Regions from separate parts of the Methyloprofundus sp. genome, predicted to be linked through region 1. Evidence: predicted binding sites of a transcription regulator. Region 1 holds the regulator's gene; each other region holds the start of a gene.
What was found. Region 1 encodes HrcA, which represses chaperone genes, less so after heat shock. Its sites were predicted from a motif close to TNTTAGCACTCNNNNNNNNNGAGTGCTAANA; they were not measured.

Region 1 (10,467 bases):
TAATTAATCAGTACCTTCCAGTCCCATTTGATCATCACCATGATGGACATGTACCTGTTCCGCATTTTTAGCTGGGGCGGGGATACTTTGCTGCTCTTGATAAATATGCAGGTCTTGCTGAGGATAAGGTATGGATAAGCCTTCAGCATCGAAACGTATTTTTACATTACGGGTAATATCCCAGTAAACCGTCCAGAAATCAGGGGTTCTAACCCACGGACGACAAATAAAGTTAACCGAAGAATCAGCGAGTTCATGTAGCTGGATTACTGCTTCTGGAGCGTCCAGAGTCAATGGGTGCTCACTAACAATTTCTTTCAAAACCTTAATGGCATGATCAACATCATCGCCATAACCGATACCAAATACCATATCAACACGGCGCTCTTTGCTTGCCGAAGCATTAGTGATGGTATTACCCCATATTTCGTTATTTGGTACGATCATGCGTTTGTTGTCAAAGGTGGTGATCGTAGTAGAAACTAAATTAAGTGAGCTCACCTTACCATTGATTCCAGCCACTTCCACCGCATCGTTCACATCGAAAGGACGATACAGCATAATCATAATTCCGCTAGCAAAATTACTCAGAGTCCCCTGTAAAGCAAAGGCAACCACGAAGCCAGCTGCACCAATAACAGCCATTAAAGGGCCTATATCGACTTCCAGCGCGGCAAGACCAAATATAATGCCGATAATCATGACAATTCGGAAAGTCATTCCCACCAGAAAATCATGTAGCAACATTGATTGCTTACTGCCAAACTTTAGTGCCCTGTGTGTCATTCCACTTAGGATATGGGCTAAAACCCAGGAGACAAAAATAATCAATAAAAAGCTGCCTATATTGAAAGTCCAACGTTGTCCGCCTTCTTTAGAATTGAACCAACCTTTAATACTGGCAAATGAACTCTCTGCATCAGACGTATCCAGTTTAATACCGCCGACAGCATCTGCGTAACGGCGATAAGCAAGAACATCTTCCTTCTCGCGGCCATTTTCTCCCAAACCAATTTTTTGGTTAATTCGCTCCAGAACAATATTAAGCCTATCTATCTCGGCGGTGCGTGTAGCACGTAGCTCTGTAAGTTGCTCCATAGCAGAAACTTTTTCTGCACTAGCTTGGGCATTCTCACCATTACTCTTTTTTTGCGATATTGATTTAATACGCAATTTTGCGTCTGCCACTTTATGTGCCGAAGCTTTAATTAGCTTAAGCCAGCCATCTGCTTCAGTTTTTAGCTCCTTCACAGTTAGAGGAGCCATCATAATATCGAGCGTATCAAGAGAGATTTGTGGTGTTTCACTGGTCAAACGGGCTTGTACCTCCCCCGATTCTTGCGCAAAAGCTGTGTGGGAGTTTATGCTTAACAACAATGAACAAATCAATATGAGGGGTTTAAGAAAAAAATACACTATAAAAACTCCATAGGGTTAGAAATAATAAATAGTTTTTGCAGATAGTACAGTAGGTACTATTGCATAAGTTTAAGAAAGATAATCTAAAAAATTCTTCGCTACCAGTTCGGCAGTGAGAGCTTAATCAAATTTGTAACTACTCAGCGTATCTGATAGTTACAAAATTAGATTGTATATTTCCAGCCAGGCACTAGACAAGCAGGTATTTGATAAAAATACCCTGATGGAACAAGTGTTTTTGTAGGATGGGCAAAGGAGGTACGACGTGCCCATCATGTTTTCGTTGATGGGCACGGATGAAGCCCTTTGCCCATCCTACAGTGTTTATTTTGCTGTAACTACTCAGCTTGTCTGAGTAGTTACTCAATTTTATTATAAAAATTAAGTTTTCTCCATGTATATCGGGACGTGATATTTTTTTAATAGAATGTAGGTTACGTACGTTAATATTAATGCTAAAAACTATAGTAACTACTCAGCGTATTTATTTAACCTGAAAAATCAGTTGAGCGCGAATTTATAGTGCAAGATATTGAATTAATATAACACTTTCAAAAATTTTAGCTTCACCCATAGGTTAAGCGGACATTTTTTGGAAGCTCTGTGGAATCAAGAGCTTGTGCTAGAAACCGTGAGCAACTGATTTTTCTAGGTTTAATGGGGCACAGGCTTTAGCCTGCATGGAAAACAAGATAAAGCCTGCGCTCCAAATCATTGATAAATAGATAATTATTCCTGATTACGTACAACTCTCAGCCATAAGAGAATAAAACATTAAAAACAGTATATTAAAAAACTCGTCATTCCGAAAGTCTACCCAGCCAAGCGTGGGCACAAGCTTTATCGGGAATCTATGCTTAACCTACGAGATGCCTGCTAAAAGCATGCAGGAATGACGGCTACGCACTTAAGGCGGGACACCGTAGGCTGGGTTAGATTTTTTTAACGAAGTAAAAAAACGTAGTGTGACTGGCATGATAGTCAGCTAGTTGGTGAAAGTCCAGCCTTTGCCCTGTGAGAAGGGAAGAAGTAGGCGAAAGCAAGGGTGTCCAAAGAAACTCTCCATAGCTACCCAACAGGGAACCACGGTTATAGAGAGCCAATGCGGAATCTGAAGGAAGCTCTAGCCAAATCAATCACCTAAGCGAAAGTGAACCTTTGTAAGGCGGCAATCAGGGGGTAAGGTGTCTGCAACCACCAAAGCCCGACATTCTCACCGTAACGGGTTGTCGTATTGAAGGTAGGTAGATTGAGAAACGGGTGACTATCTTACCCAGTGAGGAGCCGTCGGATTTGGGTCGGAGTAACTGCGACTCTTTAAGCCCTAGGCGCTGCAGCAATGTAGTCGTTATGGACCGAGGGTTTTCAGATGAAGCCATAGTAATCGTAAAGTTCGGTGCCGATGAATTCATGGTGACATGGATGAGGGCAAAACATCGAATCAGCAACAGGGTGTTAGAGGTGAAGGGCGGAACACGTAAGCGGTCACGGCCGTTGATTATAGACTGGTGGTATGACATCTGCCTGAAAGGAGCAACTCACTATTCACAACGTATACTGTGAACGAATGGATTGTGCGAGATGCATGAAAGACCACTGCAAACGAAAGAGTAAAATGAACCAAAGAGACCTATTTGAAGAGGAACCAAGACTTTTCGAAAACCTATGCTCAACATTGTACTTGACTATAGGATTTGAACAGGTAAAGAAGAACAAAGGCAAGCCTGGAATAGACGGGATAAGCATAGTGGACTTTGAAGCCAGTTTAGACGAAGAGCTAAGCCAGCTGCAACAGGAACTGACAGACTGGACTTACAAACCCTCGCCCGTACGTCGAGTAGAAATACCTAAGCCGCAAGGCCAGGGAGTACGACTACTTGGCATACCGACGGTACGAGATCGAGTGGTACAAGCAACCATGAAACTACTACTAAACCCTATTTTTGAGCGGGATTTTTCACAGCATAGTTACGGCTTTATCTCAGGACGAAGTCAGCACCAAGCCGTGCAAATGGCTCAACATATAATAAAAAGTGGTAAGCCCTATGTGGTAGATATTGATTTATCGAAGTTTTTCGATCGAATCCACCACGACCGGTTAATAGCCCGAATGGGAGAGAAAGTATCGGATAAACGGATACTTCGTCTCGTAGGGATCATGTTGCGAAGCGGTGTCATGATAAAGGGTGTCGTTACCTCAAGCGAAGAAGGGGCGGTACAAGGAAGTCCACTAAGCCCTTTACTGAGCAACATAGTTCTGGATGAACTGGATCAGGAATTGGAAAAACGCGGACTTGAGTTTTGTCGATTCGCAGACGACTGTAACATCTTTGTCAAATCGCAAAAAGCGGCAGATAGAGTCATGGAAAAAGTCAGCCAATTTATCGAAAAGAAGCTAAAACTGAAAGTGAATCGGGATAAAAGCCAAGTGGCCAAATCCGAGAAGGTCAAGTTTTTGGGATTTACCGTGGTAGGCGGGATGATTGCGATTGCGCATAAAGCCCTGCAAGCCGCCATGGATAAAGTCAAAGAACTGACCCCAAGAGGCACTCATCAGACTCTGGAAACAACACTAGACGAGATCAATCAATGGTACGTGGGTTGGTCAAACTACTACAGTTTGACCTATTACCCCGCGCAACTAAAGAAAATTGAAGCGCATATAAGGCGACGATTACGATCAAGGATAGTGGATCAACAAAAGAGGAAAAAGCACCTGTATCGAAAACTGATCAAACGAGGAGTACCGCGAAAACAAGCAGGGAATGCCGTATTCTCAAACAACAAACGGTGGGTGTTATCAAATGCGCGAGCAGTGACGAAAGCCTATCCGAATAGTTGGTTTATAAAAGAGAAAGGGCAGGAAATACGATCTGACCGAAGGGTGAAGCATTGGTTTGAGGTTTCTCAATGGATAAGTCTTGCGTGAGGAGCCGTGTACGGACCCGTACGCACGGTGCTGTGGGCAGACGGAGGCTGCGGCCTCCTCTGACCCGATACCCAGCAAAGCCCCGTATACGTAAAGTGCTGGGTTACGTTATCTGCGCTTCGCTAGATAAGCTAACCCAGCCTACATTGCTTTGTTCCGTTTTAATAATGGTAGCTGGAATGACAGAGTCTAGTTGAGAGTTGTGGGTAATCAAGAACGCTTATGAAATGCGTACTATTTGATAAATATTCATACCTAAATCCTGCAAGCATTATACATAATAATCCACAAAACTCCTTATTAAACAATGATATAATATCATTTTCCTGATTTCACTATCTCATTGTTTTAATGAAGCCCTCTAAAGTATCAAAATCCTCATCTCACGTAAGAAACCGTACCCGAACGGTAAAAATGACATCTACAGCACATGGATTGACAAGCCAGGCGGGACTGATTCCCGTCGTGAAATATTTAGACAGGATAGGTTTTGAAAAAACCGTAAAACAAAGCGTTCCACATCGGCGGGGTGAAAATGCAGACCATCACTTATCTGATGTGGTTCTATTGACGTTGGTTGGCATGATGGGGGGAGCAACATCAATGGCAAAGGTGACGACCGTATGGGCAGATAGCGTACTGCGCAAAGTAGCTGGCTGGATAAAGATTCCTGTTGAAACCACAATTTTACGGATCTTTAAAGAAGTAAGTGATAGGCAGATAAGCCAGTTTGAAACGCTCACGCATACTTTGCGTGGTCAACACTGGCGGCGATTGCTTCGTTCCGGAAAATCGAAAACTGGCATACAATCCGTCCAGTGGGTCGATGTCGATTCAACTGTGGACACCGTTTGTGGTCGACAAGAAGGAAGTGCCAAAGGCTTCAACCCCAAAAAGAAAGGTGCCCGTTCATACCATCCACAACTCGCTTTTCTAGCGGAAACAAAAGAAATTTTACAAGCCTGGTTCCGGACAGGCAATGCCTTTACAAGCAATGGTGTTGTAGAATTTACCAAACAGTTACTTGCACACTTGCCCAATCGGATGCGCATTATTTTTCGCGGTGACAGTGGTTATTTTGTCGGTGATTTGCTTGAATTTCTCGATACCAGAGGGCATGGGTATCTAATAAAGGTTAAACTTAAGAATTTGAACGCATTGCTGGCCAAACAGGCCTGGACAGCCATACAAGGCCGACCCGGTTGGGAGCAGAGCGAGTTTCAATATCGTTGTGGTGGCTGGTCTCGCTCTCGTCAGTTTGTCGCGGTCAGGATAAAGCAACCTAAACAAGTGACAGGACCTCAGTCCGAGCTTTGGGATACGGCAGAATATGACTATTTTTGTTATGTAACAACTGAACCTCTATCGCCTTGGCAAACACATAAGAAGTATGGTGAACGAGCGACGTGCGAAACATGGATTGAAGAAGCAAAATCACAAATGGGTTTAGGTAAAATCAGAACGAATCAATTTCTGGCTAATGCCGCATTATTTCATTGCGCCGTTCTTGCCTACAATACCGTGCGCTGGATGGCTCAATTGAGTGGCAACAAAACGTTGTGCCAATGGGAGCCGGATACACTTCGTACTTATCTGATTCGGGTGGCTGGAAAATTACTCACAGGCAATAATCAGCTGAGAGTCAGAACACCTGCAGGTCCGCTCTATCCACAGGAATGGGATGATTGGGTTAAGGTGGGGTTACTCGCTTAACATTAACCGAAGTTAAGTCACTTTGATTAAAAGGTCATGGCACGTTGGCAGGGTGTTTATTGCCTTGGGCTCGGGGGATATCCATACGATACAAAAAATTTCCTCTATTTATGATTTAAATCTGGATATTTTGATCGGTTGGACAAAGAGGGCTGGCAAAGCGGCAGTAAAAACCTAATAACCACTTAGCTAGACAGGTTAATGAGAGTCAAAATATGGGCTTGCAGGATTTAGGTATTACTAGATGAGCCGACTAACCATCTGGATATGGAGTCGATTGAAGCGCTAAACCTGGCATTAGAAAATTACCCAGGAACGTTAATTTTCGTTAGTCATGATCGGGAGTTTGTATCTAGCCTGGCCACGCGTATCCTGGAGTTAACGCCATCCGGGATCGTTGATTTTCGTGGGACTTATGAAGAGTATTTGGCAAGTCAGGGTTTAGATCAGGATTAACAATATTGCTTCTTTCTCAATAAGCTGTTATTTTCCTTTGCTGTCACTCGCACGACTACAGTGCTACTAATTACTAATTGAGGCAGATGTGGTAGTAACTCCTGAACTAAATGATCGTTCGCAACAATTATTAAAAACCCTGGTAGAGCGCTATATACATGATGGTCAACCCGTTGGCTCGCGCGTTTTATCCAAAGATTCTGATTTAAACCTAAGTCCAGCAACTATTCGCAATGTGATGGCTGACCTAGAAGAGTTGGGTTTGATTCATTCCCCTCATACTTCGGCTGGAAGGGTGCCGACAGTGAGTGGCTATCGTTTTTTTGTCGATACCTTATTATCAGTAAAGCCCTTGCAAGAACAGGAGCTGGGGTTATTACATGAGGGTTTAAGCAATCAGCAAAATGAGGATGTAGTCGGCGCCGCATCTAAATTACTATCTGAAACATCACATATGGCGGGTGTAGTGACTTTGCCGCGTACTAATCTGGTGTGTTTGCGGCATATAGAGTTCTTACCCTTATCCAATGCCCGTGTGCTGGTTATTTTCGTGACTAACGAGCATGAAGTGCATAACCGCATTATTCATACCTCAAAAAAGTTTTCTGCTGCAGAACTCCAACAAGCTGCAAACTACCTGACTTCACTGTATTCCGGGCAAAGCCTCGCTGCAGTTCGTGAAGCAGTTGTAAAAGAATTACAGGAAGATCAGCAACGCGTTAACCAAAGCATGCTGGACGCAGTGAGTATGGCGCAACTGGCGTTTAGTAATGATGATAAAAAGGATGATTATATTCTCTCAGGGCAAACTAATTTAATGGGTTTTTCTGAGCTATCGGATATGGATCGTTTAAAAGGCTTATTTGATGCCTTTAGCCAGAAGCGTGGCATTATTCACTTGCTGGATAAATGTCTGGAAGCCGATGGCGTACAGATTTATATAGGTGAAGAGTCCGGTTATCAGGCGTTTGATCACTGCAGTCTGGTGACTTTGTCTTATTCCGTTAATGATGAAGTTGTCGGCGTGTTAGGTGTAATAGGGCCTACGCGAATGGCTTATGAGAAAATTATCCCGTATGTTGATGTCACAGCAAAATTATTAGGTGCTGCCTTAAATACCAAGTCTTGAATAAACAGCAAGCATCCCCATCATAAAAACATCTTAGGAACGCGCACGAAATAAGTTGAGCATCTAGCGCAGGATTTTTATTCGTATTCAAGGTGTAGAAACCGGCGCATAGTCAGCTATGAAGTGTTTGTACAACGCTGAAGACGGATAAAAAGACAAGTTAGTTGCTTAATTATTTCCGTGCACGTTCCTTAATAAACGGTCACTGAGCGTAGTCGAAGTGACCATATTTTCTGGAGCACAATAAATGAGTAAAGACCAGCCATCCCCGGAGTCTCAATTAGATATCGAACTGGATGAAGATGTTGTTGAACAAGCCGCTGAACTTGATAATGAAGAAGCAGAGGTAGTTGAGGAGCTAGAGGCTGCAGAAGCAGAACTTTCGGTAGAAGAATTGCAAAAGCAATTGGCTAAGGCAGAGAACAAAGCCACTGAAAACTGGGATAAAGTTTTGCGTATTCAGGCTGAAATGGACAATCTAAAGCGACGCACACAAAAAGACCTGGATAGCGCGCATAAATACGGTCTGGAAAAATTTGCCAAAGAATTGCTCGGTGTGATTGATTCACTGGAATTAGGCATACAGGCGGCGACTAGCGATGTGCCGGAAGTTGTCAAACTAAAAGAAGGCAGTGAATTAACCGTTAAACAATTTGAAGCGGTGTTCGCTAAATTTAATATCGAAGCAATTGATCCTGTCGGTCAACCGTTTGCCCCTGAATTTCATCAGGCGATGACTATGGTACCTTCAGCGGATGCTGAACCCAATACGGTAGTGAATGTATTTCAAAAAGGCTATGTATTAAATGGCCGTTTAATTCGCCCAGCAATGGTAGTGGTTGCCCAAGCTAGTGCATAGTTTGCGTCAATTTTAATTTCAGGCTTGAAATTAAAATTAACAACCACATATCAGATTTAACTTTTAAATATATAAACCTTTTTGGAGCATTCAATGGCTAAAATGATTGGAATTGATCTAGGAACGACTAACTCTTGTGTTGCCGTTCTGGAAAATGGTAAAGCACGCGTTATCGAAAATAGCGAAGGCGCACGTACTACACCCTCTATTATTGCATTTACTAAAGACGATGAAGTATTAGTCGGTCAGTCTGCAAAACGTCAGGCAGTAACTAACCCGGAAAATACTTTATTTGCGATTAAACGTCTGATCGGACGTCGCTTTAAGGATGATGTGGTACAAAAAGACATCAAAATGGTGCCTTACAATATTATCGAAGCAGAAAATGGAGATGCCTGGGTAGAGTGCCATGGTAAGAAAATGGCTGCTCCTGAGATTTCTTCACGTGTGTTGATGAAATTGAAAAAAGATGCAGAAGCATTTTTAGGCGAAGAAGTAAAAGAAGCGGTCATTACCGTTCCTGCTTACTTTAATGATTCACAGCGTCAAGCAACAAAAGATGCCGGTCGTGTAGCGGGTCTTGATGTTAAACGTATTATCAATGAACCGACAGCCGCTGCATTAGCTTTTGGTATGGATCAAATGCCAGGCGATTCTACTATTGCTGTATATGACCTCGGTGGTGGTACTTTTGATATTTCGATTATTGAAATTGCAGAAGTTGAAGGCGAGCACCAGTTTGAAGTATTAGCGACTAATGGTGATACTTTCTTGGGTGGTGAAGATTTCGATTTACGTATCATCGATTATCTGGCTGCTGAATTTAAAAAAGACAATGGAATCGATTTACATAATGATCCATTAGCTTTACAGCGATTAAAAGAAGCGGCTGAAAAAGCAAAAATTGAATTGTCTTCTACTGAGCAAACGGATATTAATCTACCGTATGTGACAGCTGATGCTTCTGGACCTAAGCATTTAAATGTTAAATTAACGCGTGCTAAATTAGAGTCTTTAGTTGCTGATTTAATTGAGCGTACTAAAGGCCCATGTGAAATGGCATTAAAAGATTCTGGATTATCTGCTAGCCAGATTGATCATGTCATTATGGTCGGTGGTCAGTCACGTATGCCGAAAGTGCAGGAAATTGTACAGGGAATTTTTGGTAAAGAGCCGCGTAAAGACGTTAACCCTGATGAAGCTGTCGCTTTAGGTGCTGCAATTCAGGCGGGTGTTTTAGGTGGTGATGTTAAAGACGTATTACTATTAGATGTAACTCCTTTGTCTCTGGGTATTGAGACGATGGGTGGTGTGATGACCAAGTTGATCGAGAAAAATACTACGATCCCAACCAATGCATCACAGGTATTTTCTACAGCTGATGATAATCAGGCTGCTGTTACTGTGCATGTATTACAAGGTGAACGTGAAGTTGCGACAGGTAATAAATCATTAGGCCGTTTTGATCTGGCTGACATTCCACCAGCACGTCGTGGTGTACCACAGATTGAAGTGACCTTTGATATAGATGCCAACGGCATTTTGAACGTTTCTGCTAAAGACAAGGCAACTGGCAAAGAACAGTCGATCATCATTAAAGCATCGAGTGGCTTGTCGGATGATGAGGTTGAACGCATGGTTAAAGATGCTGAAGCCCATGCTGAAGAAGATAAAAAAGTAACTGAGCTGGTTTCTGCGCGTAATACAGCTGAAAGCATGATGAATGCAACTGAGACATCAATAAAAGATCTTGGTGAGCAAGTGACTGCCGAAGAAAAAACGGCTATTGAAGCGGCTGTAGAAGAGCTAAAAGAAGTCTTGAAAGGCGATGATAAAGAGGCTATCGAAGCAAAAACAACGGCTTTGACTGAACTCTCTGGCAAGCTGGCTGAGCGTGCTTATGCACAACAAGCAGGTGCTGAAGGTGCTCCTGATATGGAAGGCGCAGCAGGACAAGCTGAT
Region 2 (10,467 bases), 1.8 Mb from region 1:
CGCGGGTTATTGAGCCTGAACGATAGGAGCAGGAGCCCAGGAGCCCTTGCCGGCCGGAAGGATGGAAGGTGCTTCCAGCTTAGGCCAGTATAGACGCATGACCAAATAGATTGGCCCGTCTGGAGCTGGGAGCCAGTTGGCTTCCTTTGTCTTTTCGGGTGAGTCCTTCTGAATATAGAGCGTTAATGAGCCGTCTTCATTTTTGTTCATATTCGGTAACATGGGCGAATTGATAAGGTAGCGATTGATCGGGTTCTTAATCAGAAATTGCGTCTTACCGTCATACATTGTGACTGACCAGAACGCCTTCACGGGCGGTAGCTGGTTAGCAGGGAACGTCAGTGTATAGTTGTGCTTGCTACCATCAAGGGGCTCACCGCTTGCATCTGTCCGGGTAGCCGGATACATGGCCTCGAGGGCATTGTTTCCGTAGATGCCTGCTCTGGCAGCAGCGGCTCTCTTCAGCCAATGACTGTTGTAGAAGGCTTGATCACCAAAAAGTGAACCAATCTTCCAGCCGTTTATATTTTTCATTCCGGTCGCTAGAAAATCATTTACTTTTTTGTCGCCATCTTTCATTGCCTGTAAGGCGTCTGCTTGATGTTCTAGGGAAAGATCTTTGAATTCGAAGCTCTTGCCCGGCCCAACTCCGATTCTGGCGAGCCGAGCTCTGATCGCCTTGTTTTCCTGCGTTAATGGCACAAACTGGAGGGCGGCATCAAGATAGCTGTAGAAGTTTTCTTTGATGCCCTTGGTCGTGGCCGGAAGGAAATTGACCTTTGCTGGTGCTGGCGGTGCGGGTTGTTTCAGGAATGCGGATAGTGGCTGGGCTTTGTATCCCGCTTGCACTTTTGCTACATTTTCCATGTCCTCAGCGTTGAAAAGCTGGGTGCGAAATATGGTCAGCGAGAAGGGTGTCGATGATTGGAAAACCTTTTTAATTTCTGCCGGTGCCTCACCTTTCCAGTTGGGGCCAGCCACGAGATAATTACCTGGTTCTGTTCCGGTTGCGCGGCTACCGACATAGCCATAGTTGTATGCGTTGCCGTCTACAAACTGTACCGAGTAGTAGCGATCTTTGGGTACTGCAGGTACTGAAATGACCATGGGTTCCGTGCGTAAGTCCAGCCAGAGCATCGAATAGGGTGTGTCACTATTGGGGGTGACGATAGTCGTGTCCTTGTAGGTAAAGACCTGGGTATCGTTATACATTCTGTTAAACGTCGCCTGGTACTGCCCCGAATTCTTGGCAAGGGTAAATTCATTCATTACAGCATAGTTCATTACGATCGGCAGGCCGTAGATAAAACCTTCCTCGGCAATATCTTTGATATCTTCAAGTCCGGTCTGGGCAGAGCCTTTGGTATCTACATGCTCAGTCTTGGCAAGGTTTTTGGCATTTTCAAGTTCAACCTTGGCAAGGCTTAACTTAATGGCCGCTATTTCAGCTGCAATATCTGGATCCGCTTTAGTGCTACAGCCGCTGAGCACGCTTATAAGGGTTGCGAGTATTAAGGCATTGAAAATAGTTCGCTTGTTGCTCATGATGTTTCCTTAAATCATTAATATACTGTTTCCTAGCTCTATATCCCCATCGTTATTTATAAAGCTTTCGAGTTTTTACTATTACGAAAAATCAACGGTTTTTCATCAGTCGATAAAGCACTTTCCCTAGCGGCATCGATCGCATCCTGAACAACTTGTTTATCTGGTGACTTGCTACATACAGGGTCGGTTTTATACATATCACCCGTCAGCAAATAGGCTTGACAACGACAGCCGCCAAAATCCTTGTCTTTTTCATCACAGCTTCTGCAGGGTTCCTGCATCCAGTCATTACCTCGGAAAAAATTAAAGGCTTTGGACTCGTACCAGATATCTGTAATGCTATGGTCATTGACATTCGGGCAATCTAAGCCGGGTAATTCACGCGCGGAATGACAGGGTAGGGCAACACCATCTGGTGCAATGCTTAAAAAGGTGGTTCCCCAGCCATTCATGCAAGCTTTTGGGCGGTCTTCATAAAAATCAGGTACTACGTAATAGATTTTCATTTTGCCAGCGACTTTTTCCTTAAAGTCTTGCGCGATTTTTTCTGCTTTTTCAAATTGTTCTTGAGAGGGGAGCAATAAATCACGATTAGCATGTGCCCAGCCATAATACTGGGTATTGGCTAACTCTAGGTAGTCAGCACCCAGTTCTTCAGCCATTTCCAGAATTTCGGGCATCTGATGGATGTTTTTACGATGAATGACCACGCATAATACCATTGGGTATTCGTGTTTTTTTACCAGGCGGGCAACTTCCTGCTTATGCAGGAAAGATTCGGTGCCGGCAAGATGATCATTCAGGTCTTTACTGCTGGCCTGTATGCTGACTTGAATATGGTCCAGTCCCGCGTCTTTAAGCTGAATGATTTTTTCTTCGGTTAGGCCGTAGCCTGAGGTAATCAGGTTGGAATAATAGCCTAGCTCGCGTGCATGTTGGACTAATTCAGGAAGATCCTGGCGTGTTAAGGGTTCTCCACCCGAAAAGCCAAGCTGCACAGCGCCCATTTTACGCGCTTCGGAAAGCACTCGTTTCCAGTCATCTGTACTGATTTCACCGCTATTATGCGCATAATCTAGTGGGTTGGAGCAATAAGGGCATTGCAGCGGACATTTATAGGTCAGTTCTGCAAGTAACCAGCGCGGAGGAGTGATGTTAGTTTTGTTGGATCCAGCCATTATTAAGTGCCACGTTTAGGAAGCTAGTGATATCGTTTTTTAAGCCCGTTGTTGCAAATTTTTCTTCTAGGTCAAGCACGATTTGATCCAGATTTCGGGTGCCATCGCAAAGCTTTAAAATCTCAGCAGAACTCTGGTTTAGTTCAACCATGCCTTCGGGATAGAGTATAACATCTTTTTGCTGTGCTTCTTCCCATTGCAGACGGTGCATGGGGGAGAAACTGATGGGTGAAACAGTGTTTATGGTCATATATGCTTAGTGTAGGCTGGGTTAGATTTTTGAACGTAGTGAAAAAACGTAACCCGGCAATATGCAGGATTATCGGTAAATGCCGGGTTACGTTATCGCGCAATGCTTGATAATCTAACCCAGCCTACATTTTAGTTGTTTTCAATATTAAAATAAGGAGGCATATCATTTATATAAGCCATATACATCGCATCAGCCATGGACCATAAGACATTTAACTTGAATTGTAGAATATCCAGCATACGCTCTTGTTGTTCGCGTGTCTTATAGTAATCTAGCGTGATTTCCAGGCCATGCACTACATCGCGTCGCGCTTCTGACAGGCGTTTGCGAAAATAAATATAGCCTTCCTGATCTATCCAGGGGTATAACTCGGGCCAGTTATCCAGGCGTTGCTGGTGAATTTTGGGCGCGAATAATTCAGTCAAAGATGAACTTGCAGCCTCATGCCAGTCAGACTTTCTAGCGAAGTTAACATAGGCATCGACGGCAAATTTTACTGCTGGTAATACATGCTCTAGTGAAGTGACTTCTTCACGTGTCATGCCAACAGCAATGCCCAATTGCACCCAGGCCTCTATACCGCCAGGGTCTCCGGGGCGGCCATCATGATCAAGAATACGCTGCGTCCAGATAGCACGCGTTTCACGGTCTGGGCAGTTGGCTAAGATGTTGGCATCTTTAATGGGAATCATAATCTGATAGTAAAATCGATTCGCCACCCAACCCTGTAATTGTTTTTGCGTTAGTTTTCCCGCATTCATTAAAGTGTGCATGGGGTGGTGGATATGATAATACTTTTCCTTGCCACGTAACTGGGCTTCAAACTCTTCGCGAGACCACGGTGTTTGTTCAGTCATATCTAAAGCTCTATATTCATGTTGTCAAACGACACTTCGATGTCGTGCTGGTTGAGTATTTCGCGCTCTTTTGATTCTTCATTGAGAATCGGGTTGGTGTTATTGATGTGGATCAATATTTTGCGCGGTTTATCCATGGCGTCAAGCACTTCGATCATGCCGTCTTTACCCGATTGTGGTAAATGGCCTATTTTTCTCGCCAATAATGGCCGGCCAACGGAGGCAAGCTCATCATCCGTCCAGAATGTACCGTCTACTAAAACGCAGTCAGCAGTCGTCATTGCTTTTTCTACATGTGGTTCAATCAGACCTAAGCCAGGTGCGTAAAAGACTGTTTTGCCGGTTGAGACCTGACGAATGACCATACCTATATTATCACCTTCGTGTGGATCATTCCGGTGGGGTGAGTAGGGTGGAGCTTTGCTTTTAAGTGCTAAAGCAGTGAACTCTAGGTCATTAATATTGGGTATGGTAAAAGCATCACCATTTAATGGGATAGGGTGATCTTTAACCCCACAAAAGTGCTCCAGAATATTAAAAATAGGAAAGCCAGTGCTAAGGTCTTGCTTAACCATGTCTGTGCAATAAATATTTAGCGGATCACCTTCGCGCAGAATAAGCAGGCCAGTCGCGTGGTCAATTTGCGAGTCAATCATGACAATCGCTTCTATACCAGTGCCGCGTACTTTGTTTTTCGGGTGAATTTCCGGGAAACCTTCCAATTGAGCGCGTACATCGGGTGAGGCGTTAAATAACACCCAATGTTCACCATCGGAAGAAATGGCAATGGATGACTGGTTACGTTTAGTGGCTTTAATAGAACCTGCTCGTACGGCTTTGCAATTTGGGCAACTGCAATTCCATTGTGGAAAGCCGCCGCCTGCACCTGAACCGAGAACTTTGATTTTCATATTTCTTAAGCTTGCTGATTAATCTGATGAGTGAAGGAGCAAATGATACGGGATTAATAAGTTACAGGCAAAAAAAAGGAGGCTGGATAAGCCCCCTTTTTAGATCTTAAACCTTAAAAATTAACGGTTATAGATGTACATAGTTACTTCAAAACCAAAACGTAGGTCTGTGTATGCTGGTGTTTCCCATTTCATATTATATCCTCCGAAGTTATATTTAATTCTTTTTATACTAGCTCGATCAAGTAAGCTGGTTCAAAGTATACGATGATCTGTTTTTTTGCGCAACTTATACTTCGCACGGCCACGGTTGCGGTTTTCTGGCGGCCGATTTTCGCCGATAGCTGAGTTGCTTAAACAGGTGCATAGCTAGCTATGCACCTGTTTAAGCGCCTTGCTCTCAACCACAATCAACTCGCTATAAAATCCGCAACCGTCACCGCGCGAAGTATAATTAAAGTGGTTAGCAATACGTTAACCTAGAAAAATCAGTTGCTCACGGTTTCTAGTACACGCTTTTGATTCCACAGCATGTCCAAATAATGCCTGATTAACCTAGGGGTGAATCTAATATTTTTTGAAAGTGTTATATTAATTTAATATCTTGCACTATAAATTCGCGCTCAACTGATTTTTCTAGGTTTAAGGATCCTTAGGAAAGAATAGCGGTTAATACTTGAACACCGTTAGCTACAGCGTTATATTAAGACATTGATAAAAATAATAAAAATAATAAAAAGAGATAAGGAGAATAAACATGGTTGGTGATGTATTTGAACTGGTTTTCTTCATGTGGGCTATTGGTATCTTTGCATTTGCGCCACTAGGTTACTTTATCTATATGTACACGATGAAAAGTGGCGAACCTTTTGGAGACACTGAACCACACGGTGATAGTGAATCAAAAGTGCTTGATATGGCTGAAGGATTTATTCACAAGATAAAAGGTTTATTGGGTAAAAAATAAGCTGGAGCTTGCTAGCCTGACGACATGTAGAAACTGACTGTAGGGGCAATCCCTTGTGGTTGCCCATGCCCACCAGATACGTAACCACAGAAAGGGCAACCACAAGGGATTGCCCCTACAGTCAGTTTCTACATGTCGGGCAATTAATATTTTTACGTAGCTTCATTTCATTCCATTGCATGGATAGCCCATCCAGCAAGAGTAATCTACCTGCCAAGGTTTCACCAATATTCATGATTAGCTTCATTGCTTCCATCGCTTGAATGCTGCCGATAATTCCTGTTATTGGAGAAATAACGCCATTGGTAGCGCAATTCTGTAATTCTTCGCCATTCTCGGTATATAAACAGTTATAGCAAGGGCTGTCATCGCCAGTGCTAAATACACTGACTTGTCCCTCAAAGCGGATTGCAGCGCCTGAAACCAAAGGCTTTTTATGTTTCACACAAGCCTTATTAATTGCAAAGCGCGTGGTGAAATTATCTGAGCAATCCAGTACCACATCCGCTTTAAATACCTGATTTTCTAACTGTTCTCCCTCTAGGCGCTGCTTGACCGCAATCACTTCAGTGTCGGGGTTTATTTTATTTAATGTTTCTCGGGTTGAAATGACTTTATCCGTCCCAATATCGTCTGTGTAATGCGTAATCTGTCTTTGTAGGTTGGATAAATCTACCTGGTCATCATCATAGATGGTTAGCGAGCCAACGCCAGCAGCGGCAAGATAGAGTGAAGCTGGCGAGCCTAGCCCGCCAGCCCCAATAATAAGTACCTGTGCATTGAGTAAGTTTTCCTGTCCCTCTATATCCACTTGAGGAAGCATGATTTGGCGGCTATAGCGTAATAGTTGTTGGTCGTTCATAGGGCTGTAATGTTAGATAAGTAGACTGTTAATGATGCCACAAACTTGACATACTGCAAAAGCTGATTATTATTAGCACTCGTATTGAGTGAGTGCTAACAATTTTATTTTTATTTTTTTATTATTATTATCAGGAGATGTTAATGAATATACGTCCTTTACACGATCGTGTGATAGTTAAACGTGTTGAAGAAGAAACAACAACAGCAGGCGGTATTGTTTTACCTGGTTCGGCAGCTGAAAAACCAAGTGAAGGCGAGATACTCGCTGTTGGTAGTGGTAAACAATTAGATAACGGTGAAGTACGCGCGTTAGAAGTCAAAGTTGGCGATAAAGTACTATTTGGCAAATACTCTGGCTCAGAAGTTAAGGTCGATGGCGAAGAAGTGATTGTTATGCGCGAAGAAGACATTATGGGCATCTTAGGCTAAGCCGAACGATAAATCAGAATTCATATATCTACACAAATAATTAGGAAATAACATGGCCGCAAAAGAAGTAAAATTCGGAGATGACGCACGCTCTTTAATGGTAAATGGCGTAAATATTCTAGCTAACGCAGTAAAAGCAACATTAGGACCAAAAGGTCGAAATGCAGTTTTAGATAAAAGCTTTGGCGCACCAACGATCACTAAAGATGGTGTCTCGGTTGCAAAAGAAATCGAATTAGATAATAAATTCGAAAACATGGGCGCACAAATGGTTAAAGAAGTTGCTTCGCAAACCTCTGATGTTGCGGGTGATGGAACAACGACTGCTACTGTGTTAGCACAAGCGATTGTCAATGAAGGCTTAAAATCAGTGGCTGCAGGCATGAATCCTATGGATTTAAAGCGTGGTATTGATTTAGCGGTGATTAAGTCCGTTGAAGCAATTATCGCCTCTGCAACACCTTGTACAGATAACAAGGCGATTGCACAGGTAGGAACTATTTCTGCAAACGCCGATGAGTCTGTTGGTGAAATCATTGCAAAAGCAATGGAAAAGGTGGGTAAAGAAGGCGTTATTACTGTTGAAGAGGGCACAAGCCTAGACAACGAATTAGACGTAGTTGAAGGAATGCAGTTTGATCGTGGTTACTTGTCTCCATACTTCATCAACAACCAGGAAAGTATGAGTGTTGAGTTAGATGAGCCATTTATCTTATTGTTCGATAAAAAAATCTCCAATATCCGTGATTTACTACCAACACTGGAAGGCGTAGCTAAAGCAGGTCGTCCTTTATTGATTGTTGCTGAAGATGTAGAAGGCGAAGCGCTAGCGACTTTAGTTGTTAATAATATGCGTGGTATCGTTAAAGTGGCGGCGGTTAAAGCGCCTGGCTTTGGTGATCGTCGTAAAGCAATGTTAGAAGATATTGCAGTCTTAACGAGTGCAACTGTTATTTCTGAAGAAATCGGTTTATCTTTAGAAAAAGTTGAAATGGATCAATTGGGAACTGCCAAGAAAATACAAATCACAAAAGAAAATACTGTGATTGTAGATGGTGCGGGTTCTGAAGAAAACATCAAAGGTCGTGTGGCACAAATTCGTGCACAGGCTGAGGAAGCAACATCAGACTACGACAAAGAAAAGCTACAAGAACGTCTTGCTAAATTAGCAGGCGGCGTTGCAGTAATCAAAGTCGGTGCAGCCACTGAAGTTGAAATGAAAGAGAAAAAAGCACGCGTAGAAGATGCATTGCATTCAACACGCGCAGCGGTTGAAGAAGGTGTTGTAGCGGGTGGTGGTGTTGCTCTGGTTCGTGCACTAAGTGCTCTGGAGGGTGTTGAAGGTGCAAACCATGACCAGAAAGTTGGCGTGGATATTTTACGCCGTGCAATGTCAGCGCCTTTACGCCAGATCGTCACTAACGCGGGTGATGAAGCCTCTGTTGTGCTAAATCAAGTAGCTAGCGGTGAAGGTAACTATGGTTATAACGCTGCAACAGGCGAATATGGCGATATGATCGCAATGGGTATTCTGGATCCAGCTAAAGTAACGCGTGCAGCATTGCAAAATGCGGCTTCTGTTGCCAGCTTAATGATCACGACTGAAGTGATGGTTGCAGATGCACCATCTGACGAAGGTGCAGCTCCTGCAATGCCTGATATGGGCGGCATGGGTGGAATGGGCGGCATGATGTAAGCCAGTCCCTTTAAGTTTAGCTTTATAAAGAGCCTCGCTAGCGAAAGCTAGCGGGGTTTTTTTGTGCTTTAATCAGTGAGTAGAATGGACTGCGAATCACTAACTCAGGTTCTGAATTCTGATTTATAAGTAATTGAAATATAATTATAAATATATATTTGTAGTACTCAGCTGCGGTTTTTAGGATTATAATCTACGATGCTTCACGCAAAGAGACGCTTCGAGAAACCACCCAGCCCTGCAGCTAACAGGGACTAAAAATCTTCACTACGCTAAAAAAACTCTGTTTTCAGGGTTTTGAGCGGAAGAGCAGGGCATGTTTCAGCAAACCTCGCTAAAAACATTTTAAAACGGATTTTATTTTGCTCATCGCAACATTTGGGCTTTCAGGGTTAACCATTAAAGATCTGGTTGTCGGGTGAATAATAACATCCATATCTTCCATGGGAATTGCTCCCAAAAGCACTTCATCGCCTAGAATCATGACACCAACAAATGCTGTGCGATTGGCAAAGTTGACTTTTACAGGTCCGGCGTAAGGAATCAATTGCCTACTTCCATCAGCTAAAGTAACTTCCCTTTCTTCTAGGGTGGATAATTTTAATTGCAGTGCTAAATGTTTGGGAATACACAAATGTAGTGCGCCTGAATCAACTAAAGCATCGGTTTTAATTGCACTCAGTTCTGACAGGGCCGGATTTGATATTTGAATTTCTGCATAAACAGGGCTCATTTAACACTCCTATATTTTACTGTGGTTATCTTACATTCTCTTCTGTAAAACCTACTTATTCCTGTATTCCGTGCTGAATTTTTTGGGGTTTAAGTGCATATACAATAAAGGCTAGCGCCCTCTTTAAAGTACTTTAAGTAATACTTAGTATGCTACTCCAGCAAATAACCCTGGGCATGCTCTTTATAAGTACTTACTTGCTGTTTTTCCCAGGCCGTATCTAAGCCTAACTCTTTTGCCATTAGATTAGCTACGGTGGGTGCCATCTGCATGCTTGCTCGCGCATTTAAAAATAGGGCCCGTGTTCTGCGCGCGAGAAAATCTTCCACGCAACGGGCCATTTCTTCCCGGGTAGCCCAGATTACTTCTGCTTTGATATAGGGCAAATCCGGGTGTAACGGTTCGGCTAGTTCAGCATGCTTGTTGATGATATCTGCTATGCCCGCAGCATCGGTACCATAAACGCTCAAGTGGGAATCGCTAGAAGAGCTATTCATAGCCCCGTGAATAGGCATTTCCTGTGTCACACAGGGTTTCTCCTGTAAATCTACTAGCAATATTGCCTTATCAACAATTTCTTCGCCCATGCGGCGATAAGTAGTCCACTTGCCACCAATAATCGAAATTAGGCCAGAGTGTGAAATTGTCAACTTATGGCCGCGGGAAATCTCTTTGCTTGCTTCACCCTTTTGTTCTGGTGCTGCCAGAGGTCTTAATCCGGCAAATATTGATAATACATCACTGCGAGTGGGTGCCCTGTGCAGAAAAACGGCTGCAGTGTCGAGAATAAAATCAATTTCTTCTTCCTGAGCTCTGGGCTCGATAGTGGGCTCTAAGCCCGGTGTGTCAGTGGTGCCAACAATGACATGATTGTGCCAGGGAACCGCGAATAATACACGACCATCCTCGGTTTTAGGAATCATAATTGCTTTATCACCCGGTAAAAAGGATTTGTCGAGCACTATATGCACTCCCTGGCTGGGAACAACAGTCTTGGACATTCCTGGTTGATCCATAGCATGAATCTGATC
Region 3 (10,467 bases), 520 kb from region 1:
GAAAATGTTATCTTGGCGCTGGTTGTTCCAGGCTCCGGTTTGATTAAACAGCAAGCTGAAGAAGAAGGCCTGGATAAAATTTTTACTTCTGCGGGTTTTGAGTGGCGTGAACCTGGATGTTCCATGTGTTTAGCGATGAATGCAGATAAGCTGGAAGCAGGAGAGCGTTGTGCTTCAACGTCGAATCGCAATTTTGAAGGCCGACAGGGTTATGGCGGGCGTACACATTTAGTCAGTCCGGCGATGGCTGCAGCTGCTGGAATTGCAGGACATTTTGTTGATGTAAGAGACTGGGCGTAAGGAAAAGATTAATGCAAGCATTTAAAAAATTAAAGGCAACGGTACTGCCTTTGGATAGGGCAAATATAGATACTGATGCGATTATTCCAAAGCAATTTTTAAAATCCATTCACCGCGCGGGTTTTGGTCCCTATTTATTTGATGAATGGCGTTATCAGGATATGGGCGAGCCAGAAATGGATTGTAGTCAACGACCTTTAAAACAGGACTTTATTTTAAATAATCCTGACTATCAAGGCACAGAAATATTATTAACCCGTGAGAATTTTGGTTGCGGGTCTTCACGCGAGCATGCGCCATGGGCTCTGGAAGACTTCGGTTTTCGTGCGATTATAGCCCCCAGTTTTGCAGATATTTTTTATAATAACTGTTTTAAAAATGGCATTTTGCCAATTATGTTAGCTGCTCAACAGGTAGACCAGTTATTTATTGAAGTCCAGGCGGGTTATCAATTAAGTATTGACCTCGATACACAATCAGTGACTACGCCTACGGGACAGGTCTTTGGTTTTCAAATTGATGGCAGCAGAAAGTATCGTTTATTTAATGGTCTAGATGATATTGCATTAACTTTGTTACAAACTGACAAAATCAAAGCCTACGAAATAGAGCGTGCAAAACGCGCGCCTTGGCTATTTGTATAACTAAGAAAAAGAAATAGGTTTTTGCGTAAATGACACACAAAATTGCAGTATTACCAGGTGATGGAATAGGACCTGAAATTATCGCTGAAGCGATAAAAGTATTGGCATACTTAAATACGGATATGGACCTGGGTCTGGAGTTTGAGCAAGGTTTAATCGGGGGTGCTGCGTATGATGCAACTGGAACCCCTTTTCCTGCTGATACAGTAAGCCTGGTGCAACAGGCCGATGCTATTTTATTAGGCGCTGTAGGTGGCTATCAATGGGAGTCGCTGGATATTGCTGTACGTCCTGAGAAAGGTTTATTAGGCTTGCGTTCTGAACTACAACTGTTTTCAAATTTGCGTCCGGCTATTTTATATCCGCAACTTGCGGATGCTTCATCATTGAAATATGAAGTCGTGTCAGGTCTGGATATAATGATAGTGCGTGAATTAACGGGCGGGATTTATTTCGGTCAGCCACGTGGCATCAGGGAGCTGGAGAATGGTGAGAAGCAAGGCTATAACACGCTGGTTTATAGTGAATCAGAAATTCGACGTATTGCTCATTCTGCTTTTAAAATAGCGCAAAAACGCGATCGCCGCTTATGCTCAGTGGATAAGGCAAATGTGTTGGAATGCACTGAACTTTGGCGTGAAGTCGTGACAGAGGTTGGCAAAGAGTACCCTGATGTAGAGTTGAGTCATATGTATGTCGATAATGCTTCCATGCAATTAGTACGTGCACCTAAACAGTTTGATGTGCTGGTTACAACAAATATGTTTGGTGATATTTTATCCGATACAGCCTCTATGCTAACGGGTTCAATTGGGATGTTGCCATCTGCCTCGCTGGATATAAACGCTAAGGGCATGTATGAGCCTATCCACGGTTCTGCCCCGGATATTGCCGGACAAGGAATTGCCAACCCTTTGGCGACTATCTTGTCTGCTGCAATGATGCTGAGATATACCTTTAATCTGGGTGCAACTGCGGAACGTATTGAATTAGCGGTTAATGATGCTTTGAATACAAATGTGCGGACAGCAGATATTTATTCAGCTGGAATGAAAAAAGTGGGTACCTCAGAAATGGGTGATACAGTCGTTAAAGCCTTACAAATTAGGTCTAAGTAATGAGTAAAAAATATAATGTAGCAATAGTCGGTGCGACTGGTGCGGTCGGCGAAGCTATGATTGGCATTCTGGAACAAAGAAAATTTCCGGTTGATAATGTGTATGCTTTAGCAAGCGAGCGCTCGGCAGGAAAGCGAATTCCTTTTAATGGAAGCACGCTTAGGGTTCAGGATTTAGCAGAGTTTGATTTTTCCAAAGCAGATATCGGTTTATTTTCTGCAGGAGCTTCTTTGTCAGCAGAGTATGCGCCTAAAGCAGCAGCGGCGGGTTGTATCGTAATTGATAATACTTCACAGTTTCGCTATGACGATGATATTCCTCTGGTTATTCCTGAAGTAAACCCCGAAAGTATTGCTCAGCATACCGTGCGCGGTATTATCGCGAACCCCAATTGTTCAACGATTCAAATGCTGGTTGCATTAAAGCCTATCTATGATGCAGTGGGTATCGAGCGCATTAATGTATGTACCTATCAGGCGGTTTCCGGTTCGGGTAAAGAAGCGATTGAAGAAGTTGTCAGTCAGACGGCGCAATTATTAAATGGAAAGCCGATTGAAACAAAAGTATACCCTAAGCAAATAGCGTTTAATGTATTGCCGCAAATAGATGTGTTTATGGACAATGGTTATACCAAGGAAGAAATGAAAATGGTGTGGGAGACGCAAAAAATTATGGCTGATGATAGTATTTTAGTGAACCCTACGGCAGTACGTGTCCCAGTTTTTTATGGCCATTCTGAAGCAATTCATATAGAAACGCGTACTAAAATCAGTGTCGAAAAAGTACGCGAAATTTTAGCTGCGTCACCTGGAATTACCGTGATGGATGAGAGAGTAGACGGGGGTTATCCAACGGCTGTTACAGAGTCATCAGGTAATGATGATGTGTTTGTCGGACGTATCAGAGAAGATATTTCACACCCAAATGGAATTGATTTATGGGTTGTGGCTGATAATGTACGTAAAGGAGCGGCTTTGAACAGCGTGCAAATTGCGGAAGAGCTAGTAAAAAATTACATCTAGTCTAGAATTGTTGGTATATTAAATAGTATTCGGGGTTCGGTAGTGGATAAATATGTAGCTTGGAGAGAGTGTTGTGAATAAACTGACTAAAACCATAGCGGCGGTGTCATTTTTAGCGCCTTTAACAGCTCATTCTCTGGGTATTGGAGACATAAAATTATACTCAGCTTTAAATCAAAAATTAAACGCCGAAATAGCTCTTTCTCTAAGTCCTGGTGAGCATATTGATGATATAAAGGTGAACCTTGCAACGACAGATCAATTTGATAAGTTAGGTATCTCCTGGAATTATTTTATTTCTAAAGTTAAATTCAAGCCCATGGTGAAACCCAATGGGAAAATAGTGATTAAAATGACTTCTGATCAGGTTTTGCAAGAACCTATTCTGGACTTTTTAGTCGAAGTCAGTTGGCCTAATGGTGAATTGTATAAAGAATTTACTGTTTTAGTTGATCCGCCTGTTGTCTATCAACAACAAAGCATTCCAGCTCCTGTTGTAGCCCCCCCCGTTACTCGCGCAAAAAAAAAGCCCGTCCTAGTTAGAGAACCTGTCGCCCAGATACAAAATAACTTTAGTAGCTTAGCAATACCTGGAGAGTACGGCCCTACCAATAGAAACGACTCACTGTGGAAAGTTGCCGAAAAAGTAAATCAACATGCTGATATCTCTGTAGAACAGATGATGATGGCGTTATATAAAGCCAATCCAGGCGCTTTTTATAAGCAAAATGTCAATGCTTTGATGCAGGGGAAATCTTTAAAGATTCCTGCTAGAGTCGATATTTTAAAACTTTCAAAACAGCAGGCGCGGCAACAGTTTTATAGGCAAATGGCTATCTGGGAAGGTAAGGCAGTTGCTGACCCCGTAGTAGTACAGCCAAAACCTGTATCAGTTAAACCTGAGTCGCGCACTGAAGCTCCCGAAATAGCTTCCGATAGCAGTAAATTAACTCTGATTCCTCCAAGCGAAGAGGCTCTCTCTGAGTCAGTAGCTTTAGCAAATAATAGCAATGAAACTGAAAAGTTAACATCTGAAAATCAGCAATTACAGGAAAGGCTCGCTAATCTGGAAAAGCAATTTGCGATCGTGCAGGAAATGATGGCAATTAAAGATCAGCAGCTTGCGGCGATGCAAAACCAGCAACTAGCAAAGGATCCGCTGGCTGTTAGGCCTTTAAGTCAAGAGAATAATGTTGATGCTAATAAGCTTGAGCAGCAGGATAATACGCAAGCCTCCCAGCCTGTCGGATCTCTACCTGAGCAGCTTACTGATAAGCAACAAGTGACAGAAAAAAATACTCCGGATACTAAACAAGCTGAAGCAGATAAACAACAGCCAGAGAATAATTCTGGTTTAAATTACTATTATTTAGGCTCTGGAATTGCTGTTTTACTTGGGTTTGGCTGGTTATTAGGACGCAAGCGGAGAGTAGAAGAAGAGATAAATGAAATCAGCATGTTTTCTGCTGCACATGAGCAAACAGCTACTAAGTCTGGAGATAAAATTTCAGTTCCTGTCATAGATAATAAAGCACCTTACGATGGGGGGACAATAGGAGAAAGTTCGTTTTTAAGTGAATTTACTCCAGGTGATTTTGATATATTTGAAACAGATCAAGCTGAAGTTGACCCAAGTTCGGAAGCCGATGTTTATCTTGCTTATGGCCGATATCAACAAGCTGAAGAGTTGATGCGTCAAGCTATTGCAGATAGTCCAGAGAAAGATGAATATAAATTGAAGCTGCTGGAAGTTTTTTATGCAAGTGAAAATGAAACCGATTTTGAGCAGTATGCGAGCGAATTAGCGACAGCCGGGAAACAGACTGATATTAATTTTTGGGTCAAGGTTTCTGAGATGGGTAGTGAAATTATTCCAGATTCTGCTTTATTCAGCAGGGGTAACAGAGAGAGTGAGGCAACTTTTGAAGCCACTGATGTGGCTAGTGATGATTACTTGAATGCAGCAACCAGCATTGCTCCCGATGACGTAAAATCAGTGACAGAAGTGATGTCTAAAATGGGTTCTGAGATTACTCAATCAAGCGGTCCTGATTTAGATACTAGTTTGACCTCTAGGCCCATAGAGGAAACTAAAGGTCAGGATATTACGGGCAATGCCGCTAAGCCAAATATAGCTCATGATATCGAAAATTTGGATTTTGATTTAAGCAAGTTCGAACCAACTGATGCGCATGATGAAAAGTTGCTAGATGATCTGGAAACCTTTGATTTTAATAGTGATGCAATGGGGGCTGCTATGGCTGCTTCTGAAGAGGCGAGTACTGCCAGTTCAGCAGAAAATGATGATTTTCAATTTGATTTTGATTTTGATGATATTCCAGAATTGCAGAAACCAGAGACTACAAGCCCAGTTAAAACGGATAAAATAGATTCAGAAGTTTCAGATTTAACCGATATGGATGAACTTGAAACCAAAATTGATTTGGCTAAAGCCTATATCGATATGGGTGATTTGGATGCAGCCAGAACGATCGCGCAAGAAGTATTGGAGCAGGGCAGTGATGCGCAAAAATTAGAAGCTCAGGCGATTATAAATCTTTTGAGTTAAATAAAATCTGTACAGCATAAAAAAGCCCCTTTATAGCCTGTCTATAAAGGGGCTTTTTTTGTTTATAGAAAAAACTATGCGGCGATACTAACTGCCCCTTTTAATTTCTTCATGGCATTTTTTTCTAACTGTCTGATGCGTTCAGCAGAAACATTATAACGCTCGGCCAATTGATGCAGGGTCATCTTTTTTTCTGTAAGCCAGCGACTCGCTACGATATCCTGGCTACGTTCATCAAGACCTTGCAAGGCATTTGTTAACAGCTTTTCTTTATGTCCTTGCCAGTCAGCATTTTCCAGTAATAAGGCGGGGTCCGCATTCTGCTGCTGCAAATAAGAAATAGGCGCAGTGTATGACTCTTCATGGCTACTCGATTCAGGCAAGTCTAGTGCCATATCTCTGCCGTCAAGACGAGTTTCCATTTCATAAACGGTTTTAAGGTCTACATTCAGATTACTAGCAATGGCTTCAGCTTCGTCCTTAGATAACCAGCCTAGCTTTTTCTTGGATTTTCTTAAGTTGAAAAATATCTTGCGTTGTGACTTGGTCGTGGCAACTTTAACGATACGCCAGTTTTTAATGACATATTCATGGATTTCAGCGCGGATCCAATGCACCGCAAAAGAGACCAGACGCACTCCAACATCGGGGTCAAATCGCTTCACTGCTTTCATAAGACCAATATTACCTTCCTGAACAATATCGTTCATAGGTAAGCCATAGCCATTGTAGCCACGTGCTACATGGGCAACAAAGCGTAAATTTGCCATAACAAGTTGCTTCGCAGCTTCAAGATCCTCATGATCTCGGTAGAGCATAGCAAGTTCGCGTTCTTCTTCAGCATTTAATTTATTAGTTTGACCAACTACGTTGAGGTAAGAATCAAAGTTCTTAGCAGTTAAAATAATTGGTAAGGCTAATGAATTAGGCATGTAAGACTCCTATAATTAAACATGACCTGATTTTAGCACTCAATATGCAAGAGTGCTAATAAAAATAAATTATTTGTGAAGAGTTTCATAAAAACTCAGTAAACTAGCGTAAAATACCGCAATTAATAAAATACTTTGAGAATGTAATGGACAATAAATTATTAGAAATTCTAGCCTGCCCGATTTGTAAAAGTCCGTTAATTTACGACAAGGGTGCTCAGGAACTTATTTGTAAAGCAGACCGTCTGGCTTTTCCGGTTCGAGATGATATACCGGTGATGCTGGAAGATGAAGCGAGAACTTTAAGTAATGAAGAAGTCGACAAATTATAATGGTGTGTGAGTTTAAGGTCGTTATTCCTGCCAGATATGGATCTTCCAGACTGCAAGGAAAACCGTTAATAAAAATTGCCAATAAAGCGATGGTCTTACACGTCTGCGATCGTGCACGAGAAGCGGGAGCTGAGCAGATAGTTGTTGCTACCGATGATGCAAGGATTTTACAGGTAGTCAAAAACTACGGTTTTGAAGCTGTAATGACCAGTGATGCCCATGAGAGCGGCACAGAAAGATTAGCTGAAGTAGCCGACATATATAAATGGAATAAAGAAGCAATTATCGTCAATTTGCAAGGTGATGAACCGCTTATTCCAGCTGAATATATCGCTTTGGCAGCTAACTCTTTAGCGCAACAAAAGACAGCCGAGATTGCGACTTTAGCGGCAGAAATCGTTCATGCAGAAGAAGTATTTAATCCGCATGCGGTTAAAGTTGTGGTTGATAAAAATCAATATGCACTTTATTTTAGCCGTGCTGCCATTCCCTGGGATCGCGATGGATTTCAAGCTTTAGATGAGGTCTCACTGAGGAAGAATAGCTATTTAAGGCACATAGGCATGTATGCATATCGCGTGGGTTTTTTACAGCGCTATGTAGGGTGGGAGACCTCGGCACTGGAAAAGGTTGAGATGCTAGAGCAATTAAGAATTCTCTGGGAAGGCGAAAAAATCTTAGTTGCAGAAGTCGATACAGCACCAGAAGCGGGCGTTGATACTGAAGAGGATTTATTCAGGGTAGAGCAACGCATGTTGCAATAACGGACTGGGAATTATGCTTCTAGTTGACGAATATCATCACAGCTCAGCTTCCCATTATGTAGTGCACTGGCAACCAGGGCAGTTTCAATCCCCATCTTTTTCAGCTGTAACAAATCTTCGACATGGCGAATCCCTCCGGCAGCAATAAATTGATGCTGCGGATAGTTTTTATGATAGTGAGCTAATTTCACAAGATCTGGGCCACTATTTTTCCCGACTAATCCCAACGTCATAAGAATAATTCGATCTGGCCATAAATTGGAAAATTGATATATTCGTTGTTCACCCATTTGAGTATCCCCGGCTGAAAAGTCTAGCGACAGGATAAAGTTATCCGTTTGTTGTTTTAGTATCGACAAGTCTTGTTCGGTAATTGATTCGGTAGCAATAACGGGTATTAATTGATCTGTATTAAGTGGTGTATAAACCGGCTTGGCTGAGCCATTATCAATGATAAAACTCAAATTAGGGTAGCGGCTAAACAGCAGATTAATTAAGCCATGATTATTACCTGTTTGCATTAAGGCATCAAGGTCCGCAATATAGAAATGGCTGAATGCATAGAGGTTTAAATAAGCATTAATGACATCGTCTATTTGGCTAGATTGGCATAGTAGCGTTGAGAGCGGTTGATAGCGATTTCTCTGTCCTTGCTGGGCTAGTACCACCAGACCTGACTTAATATCGATAACAGGAATAATTTGCATAATGCGTTTATTGGTTTTTGAATTTATTACGGGTGGGGGCTTTATCAATCAGCCATTGCCGGCATCATTATTACAGGAAGGGCATTTGATGCGCAAGGCTCTACTGGATGACTTAGGCTGCATTGAAAACCTGGAAGTATTGGTTTTGCAAGATGCAAGGCTTGATCAGAATGATGTTGAGCTCAAAGCAGCCTGGCAAACTATTATTATTTCTCAGCAAATGGACTTGCAAGCCTTATTAAGCGGGCAGGTCGAATATGATGCTGTCTATTTAATCGCCCCTGAAACTGATGGGGTTCTGGCCTTTTGGTGTCAGTTCTTTAATCAGCAAGGAAAAAAACTCTATACATCGGGGCAACAAGCGGTAGGACTATGTCAGGATAAATTGGCGACATCTACGCTTTTGCAAAATGCCGGGATAGCTTGCGTACCCACTAGTTCATACGATAATTTAACCGGATACAGACACGGGAGCTGGGTCATTAAGGTGAATGATTCAGTGGGTTGTGATCAGGTTTATTTTTTGCAGACACAACAGGATTGGAAATGCGTATTGCCCCGACTACAAGCTGATAAATCTTATATTGTTCAGCCCTTTATACCGGGTAAATCACTTAGTCTATCTTGCTTGTTTTATCAGGGGCAAGCGTATTTTCTTTGCTGCAATCAACAACATCTTGTTGTTGAGCAACAGCAGTTTGTATTATCTGCCTGTACCGTGAATATAGCGAACCAGAATAGGCACAAATATCACAAGTTGTGTGAACAGATAGCAAAGGCAATGCCGCAGTTATTTGGCTATGCAGGCATAGATTTCATTGAAACTGACACTGGTGAAGTGTTAATTCTAGAAATAAATCCACGCCTGACGACTTCATATGCGGGTATTAAAGCCGCGCTGGGGATTAACGTAGCTGAACTGGTGTTAAATTTACCCATTCAAGCACCGGTACTAAATATTAGCAGAAATCAACAAGTACACGTCAGCATCACTGCGGAAAATAATTATGCGCACTAAGACAGATGTTATCGGCTGGGATATAGGCGGTGCACATCTGAAAGCAGCCTGGCTTAATAGCGCGGGTGAGGTAGTAGCGGTTTATCAAGAGCCATGTCATTTGTGGCAAGGCCTGGATAAATTGGAAAAAGCGCTGACAGATATTCTTCTGCAAATACCAAAGCAAACAGTACAGCATGTGATTACCATGTCCGGTGAATTAGTGGATCTATTTTCTAGTCGCGCAGAAGGGGTGACTGAAATTATTGCGCTTAGCCAGCGAGTACTAGGGCAGCAAACACTGCTGGTTTATGCTGGACGACAGGGCTTTATTGCTGGGCTAAATATTTCTGCACAAGATATTGATAATATTGCTTCGGCTAACTGGCTTGCCAGTGCCTCTTATGTTGCCAGTCAGTTAAATCAGGGCTTGTTTATCGATATAGGCAGTACTACAACCGATATATTGATATTCCAGAATCAGCATGCAGATGTTCTAGGCTATACTGATTTTCAACGCCTGGGTTCTGGTGAGTTAGTGTATACAGGTATTGTTAGAACCGCAGTTATGGCGGTTTCCCAGTCGGTGCGTTTTGCAGGCAAAGAAGTGGGCGTAATGAGTGAATATTTTGCCAGCATGGCTGATATCTATCGACTGACTAAAGAACTTAATGAACAACATGACCAGAATGAAACAGCAGATGGGCAAGCGAAAACAGAATTGGCGAGTGCGCGGCGCTTAGCAAGGATGATTGGTTGCGACGCAGAAGATTTTCCTCTGGCGCAATGGCAGCAGTTGGCTTATAGCATTCGCGAACAGCAACTTTGCAGAATATTGACTGCCTGTGAAACACAAATACTGCGTGCTAAACCTGGCAATATCAAGCAGTTAATTGGAGCAGGAGTAGGGCGCTTTTTAGCTAAAGAAATTGCGAAAAGGTTGGGTCTTGCTTATGTGGATTTTGATTCATTATTCCAGGCACCAGAGCAAACAAGCGCAATGCAAATTGCAGATTGCGCACCCGCAGTAGCGGTCGCTTATTTAGCTATAGAAGATGCTTGTATTAGCAATATTTGCTAAA

Region 2: a site for HrcA is predicted at 6,647-6,677, ahead of groES (co-chaperone GroES). Genes of this name have one in related genera too.
Region 3: a site for HrcA is predicted at 6,616-6,646, ahead of rpoH (RNA polymerase sigma factor RpoH). Genes of this name have one in related genera too.

What each region holds. Positions count from the first base shown of each region.
Region 1 covers NZ_OZ252594.1:1,990,746-2,001,212, reverse strand. Annotated here, with positions in the region: gene ACQY3F_RS09180 (MotA/TolQ/ExbB proton channel family protein) at 1-71, shown strand, start outside; gene ACQY3F_RS09175 (mechanosensitive ion channel family protein) at 4-1,314, opposite strand; gene ltrA (group II intron reverse transcriptase/maturase) at 3,035-4,348, shown strand; gene ACQY3F_RS09165 (IS1380 family transposase) at 4,700-6,061, shown strand; gene ACQY3F_RS09160 (hypothetical protein) at 6,329-6,517, shown strand; gene hrcA (heat-inducible transcriptional repressor HrcA) at 6,606-7,646, shown strand; gene grpE (nucleotide exchange factor GrpE) at 7,894-8,505, shown strand; gene dnaK (molecular chaperone DnaK) at 8,599-10,467, shown strand, end outside.
Region 2 covers NZ_OZ252594.1:238,707-249,173, forward strand. Annotated here, with positions in the region: gene ACQY3F_RS01110 (DUF1254 domain-containing protein) at 7-1,545, opposite strand; gene pqqE (pyrroloquinoline quinone biosynthesis protein PqqE) at 1,602-2,726, opposite strand; gene pqqD (pyrroloquinoline quinone biosynthesis peptide chaperone PqqD) at 2,704-2,976, opposite strand; gene pqqC (pyrroloquinoline-quinone synthase PqqC) at 3,108-3,836, opposite strand; gene pqqB (pyrroloquinoline quinone biosynthesis protein PqqB) at 3,839-4,747, opposite strand; gene pqqA (pyrroloquinoline quinone precursor peptide PqqA) at 4,868-4,942, opposite strand; gene ACQY3F_RS01140 (hypothetical protein) at 5,505-5,714, shown strand; gene ACQY3F_RS01145 (HesA/MoeB/ThiF family protein) at 5,836-6,576, opposite strand; gene groES (co-chaperone GroES) at 6,720-7,007, shown strand; gene groL (chaperonin GroEL) at 7,060-8,703, shown strand; gene ACQY3F_RS01160 (clan AA aspartic protease) at 9,038-9,436, opposite strand; gene ACQY3F_RS01165 (glycerol-3-phosphate dehydrogenase/oxidase) at 9,589-10,467, opposite strand, start outside.
Region 3 covers NZ_OZ252594.1:1,473,653-1,484,119, forward strand. Annotated here, with positions in the region: gene leuC (3-isopropylmalate dehydratase large subunit) at 1-300, shown strand, start outside; gene leuD (3-isopropylmalate dehydratase small subunit) at 312-944, shown strand; gene leuB (3-isopropylmalate dehydrogenase) at 974-2,062, shown strand; gene ACQY3F_RS06730 (aspartate-semialdehyde dehydrogenase) at 2,062-3,084, shown strand; gene ACQY3F_RS06735 (FimV/HubP family polar landmark protein) at 3,158-5,653, shown strand; gene rpoH (RNA polymerase sigma factor RpoH) at 5,728-6,585, opposite strand; gene ACQY3F_RS06745 (Trm112 family protein) at 6,732-6,917, shown strand; gene kdsB (3-deoxy-manno-octulosonate cytidylyltransferase) at 6,917-7,681, shown strand; gene ACQY3F_RS06755 (HisA/HisF-related TIM barrel protein) at 7,693-8,388, opposite strand; gene ACQY3F_RS06760 (ATP-grasp domain-containing protein) at 8,390-9,406, shown strand; gene ACQY3F_RS06765 (hydantoinase/oxoprolinase family protein) at 9,396-10,466, shown strand.